DNA from 4 places in the Nocardiopsis sp. LDBS1602 genome. Region 2 is predicted to be linked to each of the others. Evidence: riboswitches for the same ligand, from Rfam matches in the RefSeq annotation. Region 2 holds a riboswitch; each other region holds the start of a gene.

Region 1 (2,192 bases), on a different contig from region 2:
GCAACTGGACGAACGCCGCCAGGCCGAGTACCACCTGGAACGCCTGGAGTCGGGTGGTCCCGCCGGGCTGCCCACCCTCATCCACGTCGCCGAGGCGCTGTACGCGCACGACGACCTGGAGGGGGCCGAACGCTGGGCCACCGCGGGCGCGCGCTTCCACGCCGGATGCTCGCGGAGCCCCTACGTCGAGGACCTCTTCCTCGAACTGCTGAGAATCCGGTTCCGTATCCGATCCGACCTCGGCAGGCCCGAGGACGACCTGGACCTCATCCTCGACGAGGTGTGAACCCGGCCGATCCGCGGCCCGGAGCGTCGACGACCCCGGGCCCGCGACCGGAGGCGGCCGGCTTCGTGTGAGCTTTCCTTCCCCGCCCCGAGCGACGCGAGGGGGAGGAGGGGGCCTGCGGCGGGTTCTCGGGCGTGGTCCCGACCGCCCCGCGCCCTGTGGGAGCATCGATCCCGCCGGGTGAGAGCGGCCCCGGGCGGGGCCGTCTCGCCCCCCTCATACCATGTTCGGCGGCGGGATCCGGCCACGGTCGATACGTCCGAAGAACCCGCGACACGCCATCATCTTGCGGTGTACCAACCCACCATCCCCTAGATGTAGTATCGCTCCCGCTGGTGGTTCACCGGCCCTCCGGGGCGGGTGAGGCAAGAGGGAACCCGGTGCGAATCCGGGACTGCCCCGCAGCGGTGAGTGGGAACGAAAGCCGTCATAGGCACTGGGAGCCGTTCAGGCCCTGGGAAGCGACGGTGGAGTAGGAAGCCCACGAGTCCGAAGACCTGCCACCCGCACGCACCTCAGGTGCGTACGACGACGGGGCTTCGAGGGAGAGCCGCCGCGACCCACCGGTGGACCGTACAGGTTCGACGTACACCTCCACTGCTGCGTGCCGCGTGCTCACTCGTGTGCCCCCGGGGACTCTTCTACCGAGGTTGGAGCCGCTTTATGACCCTTGACGTCGAGGCCGCGCCCGTATCCGTTCGGCCCACGCAGACCCACGAGGGTGGCCCTGGCACCGCCATCGACCGGATCGAACACGTGGTGGCCGAGGCCTGCGCGGGTCTCACCGGTGTTTCGGCGGAGAAGGTCCTCGACGAGGCGCGGCGCGGCTTCTACCCCGGCATCGCCGACTCCGAGGTCGAGCTCGCCCTGGTCATGGCCGCCCGCAGCTTCGTCGAGGTCGACCCGGACTACTCCTACGTGGCCGCGCGTCTGCTGCTCGACAAGCTCCGCACCGAGGCGCTGAGCTTCGTCTTCGACGCCCACGAGACCGCCGGGCAGACCGAGATGGGCGACCGCTACGCCGGCTACCTGGCGGCCTACGTGCGCCGGGGTGTCGAGCTCGGCCAGCTCGACCCCGCCCTGGCCGGGTTCGACCTGGACGTGCTGGGGCGGGCCCTGCACGCCGATCGCGACGAGCAGTTCACCTTCCTGGGCCTCCAGACCCTCTACGACCGCTACTTCCTGCACAGCGACGACGTCCGCTACGAGCTGCCGCAGGCCTTCTTCATGCGCGTCGCCATGGGCCTGGCACTCAACGAGGACGACCGTGAGGCCCGCGCGATCGAGTTCTACGAGCTGCTGTCCTCGTTCGACTTCATGGCCTCCACACCCACCCTGTTCAACGCGGGCACGGTCCGCGCGCAGCTCTCCTCCTGCTTCCTCACCACGATCGGTGACGACCTCCAGGAGATCTTCCACGGCATCGGCAACAACGCGATGCTGTCGAAGTACTCGGGCGGTCTGGGCAACGACTGGACCCCGGTCCGCGGCCTGGGCTCCCACATCAAGGGCACCAACGGCAAGAGCCAGGGCGTCGTCCCCTTCCTGAAGATCGCCAACGACACCGCCGTCGCGGTCAATCAGGGCGGGAAGCGCAAGGGCGCGGTCTGTGCCTACCTGGAGACCTGGCACATCGACATCGAGGAGTTCCTCGACCTTCGCAAGAACACCGGCGACGAGCGCCGCCGCACCCACGACATGAACACCGCGAACTGGGTTCCGGACCTGTTCATGAAGCGTGTGGAGGAGCAGGGGAGCTGGACCCTGTTCTCCCCGGACGAGGTCCCCGACCTCCACGACAAGTACGGTCTGGAGTTCGTCGAGGCCTACGAGCGCTACGAGGCCGAGGCGCGGGCCGGGCGGATCAAGGTCCACCGGACGCTGCCCGCCGTCGACCTGTGGCGTC
Region 2 (2,192 bases):
GTCCGCGCTCCGGGTGACCGGTCCCAGACTGGCCGTCCTCTCCGCCGTGCACGCCCACCCGCACGCGGACACCGATTCGATCATCCGCGTCGTGCGCGAAGAGATCGGCGCCGTGTCCAGCCAGGCCGTCTACGACGTCCTCAAGGCCCTGACAGGCGTGGGTCTGCTGCGCCGCATCCAACCGCAGGGCACGGTGTCCCGCTACGAGACGCGGGTGGGGGACAACCACCACCACGTCGTCTGCCGTTCCTGCGGCGCCATCGCCGACGTCGACTGTAGCGTCGGCCACGCTCCCTGCCTCACCGCCTCCGACGACCACGGGTTCGAGATCGACGAGGCCGAGGTCGTCTACTGGGGCCTGTGCGGCTCCTGCTCCGAGGCGCGCGTCTCCTGAGAGCCCCCTCCCTCGATCCCCAGGGCGCCCTCCATGGGCGTGCCGGCCCTGTGGGGTCCCCTTCGCCGTGCCCACCGCTCTCCTGATCACGTCTCCCGGCCCTCGAGGCAGGGTCCCCGCGGCCCCGGGACGATCCGCTCGAACCGGACACGGTAATCTCGTCTGGCCAGTCGAACTCCACCTCATGGAGCAGGGAACCCGGTGCGAATCCGGGACTGACGCGCAGCGGTGAGGGTGACGGGCGGACGTGTTCCGGGACCGAGGTCCCGGGACGGCCACTGGGCGGGGAGCCCGGGAAGGCGTTCCGCACCGGTCGACCCCGAGTCCGAAGACCTGCTGGCGCTGGCGGTGACGGTCCGCCAGGTTCCCGCGGGCCTCGCGAACGGGCCCCTGATCGAAGGACCCGCATGTCCCCGACCGCCGTGCCCCGAACCCGGCACGACCGCTGCCCCGGAGCCCTGCGCCCCTGGCCCGCCGACGACGGCCTCCTGGTCAGACTCCGCCTCATCGGAGGCCGCGTACCCGCTCCGGCGCTCACCGCCCTGTCCTCGGTGGCCGAGGAGTACGGCGACGGGCGGGTCCACGTCACCGGTCGGGCCAACCTCCAACTGCGCGCCCTGCCCGGACGGGAGGGGAGGCTGGACCCCGAGGCGCTCCGTTCCCTGGAGGCGACCGGACTCCTGCCCTCGCGCACCCACGAACTGGTCCGCAACGTGATGGTCTCCCCGTGCACGGGCACGTCGGGAGGGCGGGCCGACCTACGGCCGGTCGCGGCCGAACTGGACCGGCTGCTGTGCGCGAACCCTCGTCTGGCCTCCCTTCCGGGCCGTTTCCTCTTCGTCCTGGACGACGGCCGCGGTGACCTGCTCGACCGCACCTGTGACCTGGGCCTGACCGCCCTCGACGACCGGTCGGCCCAGCTCCGGGTCGGCGAACACCCGGGCGCGACGGTCCCCCTCGACGAGGCCGCCGGGACGCTGATCCGACTCGCCGAGACCTTCCTCGAACGGCGTGGCTCCGGTCCCACGGCGCCCTGGCACGTCACCGAGCTCTCCTCCCCCCTGGCCGAACCGGCCCGGCCGGACCCCCGCCTGCCGGACCCGGCACCACCCCTGCCGCACGGCCCGCTCCCGGACGGCGGCCGCCACGTGGCCGTGCCAGAGGAGGGGCTGGACCGTGCCGCGATCACGGAACTCGTGGAGGAGGCCCGCGCGGCCGGCCACGACGCACTCGTCGTCACGCCCCGGCGTGGCGTCCTCATCCCCGGAGGGACACGGTGACCACCCCGAAACGCCCGCCCAGACGCTACGACTACATCGACGACGGACCCGCGATCTACGTCGACTCGTTCGCGACCATCCGGAGCGAGGCCCGGCTCGACCACCTGCCCGCCGACGCCGAACGGCTCGCGGTGCGCATGATCCACGGCACCGGTCAGGTCGACCTGGCCGAGGACCTGGTCGTCCATACCGGTCTGGTGTCCGCCGCGCGTGCGGCGCTGCGGGCCGGCGCGCCTATCCTGTGCGACGCCACCATGGTCGCGACCGGGGTGACCAGGAGCCGGCTACCGGCCGACAACGAGGTGCTCTGCCTCCTCGGAGACCCCCGCGTGCCGGCCCTGGCCCGAGAGTGGGGCACCACCCGCAGCGCGGCCGCGGTCTCCCTGTGGGAACCGATGTTGGAGGGCGCGGTCGTCGCCGTCGGCAACGCCCCCACGGCCCTGTTCCACCTGATGGAGATGTTGATCGACGGGGCCCCGAGGCCGAGCGCGATCATCGGCTGCCCGGTCGGGTTCATC
Region 3 (2,192 bases), on a different contig from region 2:
CAGGGCCAACGCGTTGGTGGCGCCGCGCAGTTTGAACGCCCCGGTCGGTTGCAGACTCTCGGGTTTGACCAGGAAGGGGCGGTCGGTGTCGGGGCCGACCGTCAGGGGGGTGCGCACCACGTGCCCTTGGATCCTGGTGGCGGCGTCGTGTACATCCTGTGCTGTGACCGGTTCCATCCGGCGAGTATGCCCATGGCGGACCTCGGCACACGGGATAATCGGACCCGATGCGTACCGAATGGACACCCGCCGACCTCCCCGGCCGGGAATTCTACAAACTGCTGACGTCCGTGGTGGTCCCGCGCCCGATCGCGTGGGTCTCCACCACCTCCGAGGAGGGTGTGGACAACCTGGCTCCGCACTCCTTCTTCACGATCTCCTGTATCGAACCGCCGATCGTGCAGTTCACCTCGGTGGGCCGCAAGGACTCCCTGACCAACGTCGAGGCGACCCGCGAGTTCGTGGTCAACCTCGCCCCCGAACCCCTCCAGGACCGGGTGAACGCCACCGGCACCCGCTACCCGGCGGACGTGAGCGAGTTCGACGCGCTGGACATCGCCCGCGAACCGAGCGTCGAGGTCCGGCCTCCCCGGGTGGCCTCCTCCCCCGTGGCCCTGGAGTGCGCGCTGCACTCGACCCTGACCCTGGGCGACTCCACCGTGGTGTTCGGCCGTATCGTGCGGGCCGCCGTGGACAAGGGGTACCTCGACGGCGACCACCCCGACGTCGAACTGCTCCGGCCGCTGGCCCGACTGGGACGCAACGAATGGTCCACCCTGGGCGAGGTGCGTCGGATCGACCGCATCCCCTACACGCCCTGAGGGACCGAGGACATCGAACGCCCCCTCCTTCGCGACGGATCCGGAGGGAGTGGGGCGAACGGCATGTACTACGGTGTTCGCTGAATATCGACACAAGTTCATGTCGTCGACGTCGTAGTGCACGGGAAGCCGGTGAGATTCCGGCGCGGTCCTCGCCACTGTGACCGGAGGGCGCCTCCCATACGCCACTGGGCCGAACACGGCCCGGGAAGGGCGGAGAGCGCTGGACGAGAGTCCGACTCCGGGAGCCAGGAGACCGGCTGCGACCGTCCGCGTCATCAAACCACGAAGGATGGTTTGTTCGATGAAGCCCAGTGACGCGCGGGCTCTCCGCCGCCGTGTCCGTTCCGGTCTCGCCCTCGTTCTGGTGGCCACGCTCACCGCCTGCGGTGGGGCGATCTCCCCCGACGCCGAGGAGGCCGCCGGGGAGACCCTCCGCAACTGCGACGTCGACGTCCCCGCCGACGCTCCGCCGGAGCGGGTCTTCGCCGCCTACCAACCCGCCATCGAGATGGCGCACGCGCTCGGTATCGGCGACCGCCTGGTGGGCACGGCCTTCCTGGACGCCGTGGTCCTGGACGACTACGTCGAGGCCCAGGCCGAGCAGAAGTACTATCCGAACCTGCCGAGCCGTGAGGAGCTGCTCGACGCCAGGCCCGACTTCGTGCTGTCCGGCTTCACCGACGTGTTCACCGACGAGAGTCTGGGCACCCGGGCCTCCCTGCGCGAACTGGGCGTGGAGAGCTGGATCTTCTCGCCCCTGTGTCCCAGCGAGGACGGGCGCAGCGACGAGAGCATCGACCCGGCCGACGTGACCATGGACAACGTCTACGCCGACCTGCGGGACCTGGGGACGCTGTTCGACGTGAGCGAGCGCGCCGACGAGGTCATCGCCGAGATGCGGGCCACCGTCGACGGGGTCACCGAGACCCTGGAGGGTCGGGTCGACGAGGACGAGCGCCCCACGGTGATGATCGGCCGCCCCGGCGACCAGGGGTTCCACGTGGCGGGCGGCCCCGACTTCTCCACCGAGCTCATCGACCTGGCGGGAGGGGTCAACGCCTTCGCCGACCTCGACGGACGCCGTAACCACCAGGTCTCCGTCGAGGACGTCATCGAACGCGATCCGGACCACATCCTGATCGACGTGTGCTGCGACGCCGAGATGACCGCCGCCGACTCCGCCCCCGACATCGAGCGGATCATGGGCAACCCGGCCCTGGCCAACCTGACCGCGGTCACCGAGGACCAGGTGTGGGAGTTCACCTTCGCCGACCGTTCCGCCGGGGTGCGCAGCGCGCCCGCCGTGGCGACGATCGCGGAGATCCTCCACCCCGACCTGTTCGGGTAGGGCCCGGTGGCCGAACGTAC
Region 4 (2,192 bases), on a different contig from region 2:
TTGCGCGGTGTGGAGGCCCCCGTGTCGACGGCCTCGCCCTCGGAGAGGATCCGACCGAGCAGGGCCACCTCTCCGGCCTTCTGCACGGCGAAGGCCAGGGCCTCACGCAGCTCCGGCGCCAGGGAGGTCTCCGCGTCCAGGTCGATGGGCACGTGCAGCAGCGAGCAGGAGGTGCTCACCGAGAGCTCGTCCGTCAGGGCCAGAAGGGTGCCCAGCCGACCGATCGCCGAGGACAGGTCGGTACGCCAGACGTTACGACCGTCCACGACACCCGCGACCAACCGTGTGGAGCCCAGACCGGAGACGGCCGCCAGGTCCTCGAACCCCTCCCCGTCGGTGACCAGGTCGAGGCCGACCGCCTCCACCCGGGACTCCTTGAGCACCCGTAGCGCCGCCGGACCGATCGAACCGAAGTAGGTGGACACCAGGAGGGAGGGACGTTCCTCCGCCTCTCCCAGCCGCCTGTAGGAGCGCTCCAAGTACCCGACGGCGGCACGACCCTCGTCCGTGGCCAGGATCGGCTCGTCGAGCTGGACCTCGGTGGCGCCCGCCGCCGCGAGATCGGCCAGCAGCCGGACGTAGGCGTCCAAGAGTTGGTCGAGCAGCTCGATGGGCTCCCACCCCTCGGGGGCGTCGTCGGCGACCTTGGCCGAGAGAAGGAAGGTCAACGGACCGAGCAGCACGGGCCGGGTCCGAAAGCCCGCGTCCAGGGCCTCACGGAACTCCGCGACGGGTTTGTCGTCGACCAGACGCGGCCGGGTGCTCGGCGAGAGCTCGGGGACCAGATAGTGGTAGTTGGTGTCGAACCACTTGGTCATCTCCAACGGAGGCGCCCCCTGGACGCCCCGGGCCAGGGCGAAGTAGCGGCGGAGCCGCTCGTCCCGCTCCTCCGCCCGCGCCGGAGAGGGAAGACGGGAGGGCACGAGGTCGAACATGACCGCCGTGTCCAGGACGTGGTCGTAGTAGGAGAACGTGTTGGACGGGATGTCGTCCACACCCGCCTCGCGCAGCCGGGTGTAGGCGTCCCGACGGAGGCCGGCGGCGACGTCGTCGAGCTCCCGGGCGGTGGTGGCGCCCTTCCAGTAGGACTCGATGGCGCGTTTGAGTTCACGGCGGGGACCGATACGCGGGTAGCCGTGCACCGTGGAGCGCACGGACGGTCCGGAGGCCGTCGGAGTGGTGGACATGAAAGCTTCTCTCCCTCGTCGAAAGCCGGGCACCGATCCCGGAGAGGGGAGAGAACGCGAGGAGCACGGATGAGCCGAAGGACACACCCGTCTCGCGACCTCGGCCCTCCCTCGGGGCACGGGACCACCGGCGACACGGACGCGTCACCGGGCGGAGGCAGGTCTTCGGACTCGTGGGCACCTTCGACGAGACGTCGATCCGCCTACCGGCCGTCGCTTCCCGGGTCCGACCCGTCGGGTCGAAGCACCAGTGCCTTTGACGACTTTCGTTCCCACTCACCGCTGCGGGGCAGTCCCGGACTCACACCGGGTTCCCTCTTTCGACACACTCCGACGTCCGCGGAACGGACTCCGATTACTCGGTGGAGTGTGTACCTTCCACAGCTGGGAGTATAGGGAGATCCCCCTCCGCCCCTGTACCCGGCGTACCCCCTTCCTCCGAGCACGAGGGCGAACCCCTGCCCTGTGCACGGCATCACACCCGTTATCAGCGTTGCGTGGAAGAGGCATGCCCCCGCTCTCCCGCGGACGTTCGTCTGACGATGAACGTGGAGAACCCCCAGGTGAAGCAGCAAGACCGTCCGACCATGACCCCCGATCATCCCGTCCTCACGGTCGCGATCGCGTTGGTGGTGCTCGTGGGACTGCTGTCCATGGCGACCCGACCACCGGGCCCGAACGGCATGAGCCCGAGCACCGACGACGCCACGACGGTGTCGGCGGAGGAGGACCTTCCCCCCGCCGAGGAGGTGGACGGGCTGACCGACGTCCGCGCGGACGCGCTCCCCGGCCTCGAGGAGACCTCCATCTCCTATGAGGGCGGCGGTGAGGTCACCGTCGCCTATCCGGTCATCCCCAACGCCGACCCGCTGTCCGACTTCCTGGACCGCACGCTCACCGAACGCGCCTCCGCGTTCGAGGCGGCCGAGCCCGGGGCCCGTTCGATGACCGGCGAGTGGCGACTGACGGCGGCACGCGACGGGATCGTGGGCGTACGCGTCACCA

The links. Region 2 has a riboswitch for cobalamin ahead of U9J66_RS16565 (nitrite reductase). Riboswitches for the same ligand answer to the same signal wherever they lie in the genome.
Region 1: it holds a riboswitch for cobalamin, as region 2 does, so the genes downstream of both, U9J66_RS13595 (ribonucleoside-diphosphate reductase subunit alpha) here and U9J66_RS16565 (nitrite reductase) in region 2, are expected to answer to the same signal.
Region 3: it holds a riboswitch for cobalamin, as region 2 does, so the genes downstream of both, U9J66_RS00380 (ABC transporter substrate-binding protein) here and U9J66_RS16565 (nitrite reductase) in region 2, are expected to answer to the same signal.
Region 4: it holds a riboswitch for cobalamin, as region 2 does, so the genes downstream of both, metE (5-methyltetrahydropteroyltriglutamate--homocysteine S-methyltransferase) here and U9J66_RS16565 (nitrite reductase) in region 2, are expected to answer to the same signal.

What each region holds. Positions count from the first base shown of each region.
Region 1 covers NZ_JAYLVW010000003.1:364,578-366,769, forward strand. Annotated here, with positions in the region: gene U9J66_RS13590 (hypothetical protein) at 1-286, shown strand, start outside; cobalamin riboswitch at 606-805, shown strand; gene U9J66_RS13595 (ribonucleoside-diphosphate reductase subunit alpha) at 950-2,192, shown strand, end outside.
Region 2 covers NZ_JAYLVW010000004.1:311,016-313,207, reverse strand. Annotated here, with positions in the region: gene U9J66_RS16570 (Fur family transcriptional regulator) at 1-394, shown strand, start outside; cobalamin riboswitch at 546-749, shown strand; gene U9J66_RS16565 (nitrite reductase) at 802-1,674, shown strand; gene U9J66_RS16560 (precorrin-8X methylmutase) at 1,671-2,192, shown strand, end outside.
Region 3 covers NZ_JAYLVW010000001.1:84,255-86,446, reverse strand. Annotated here, with positions in the region: gene U9J66_RS00390 (threonine ammonia-lyase) at 1-177, opposite strand, end outside; gene U9J66_RS00385 (flavin reductase family protein) at 228-821, shown strand; cobalamin riboswitch at 920-1,100, shown strand; gene U9J66_RS00380 (ABC transporter substrate-binding protein) at 1,126-2,172, shown strand; gene U9J66_RS00375 (FecCD family ABC transporter permease) at 2,179-2,192, shown strand, end outside.
Region 4 covers NZ_JAYLVW010000001.1:1,553,813-1,556,004, forward strand. Annotated here, with positions in the region: gene metE (5-methyltetrahydropteroyltriglutamate--homocysteine S-methyltransferase) at 1-1,187, opposite strand, end outside; cobalamin riboswitch at 1,327-1,541, opposite strand; gene U9J66_RS07100 (polysaccharide deacetylase family protein) at 1,730-2,192, shown strand, end outside.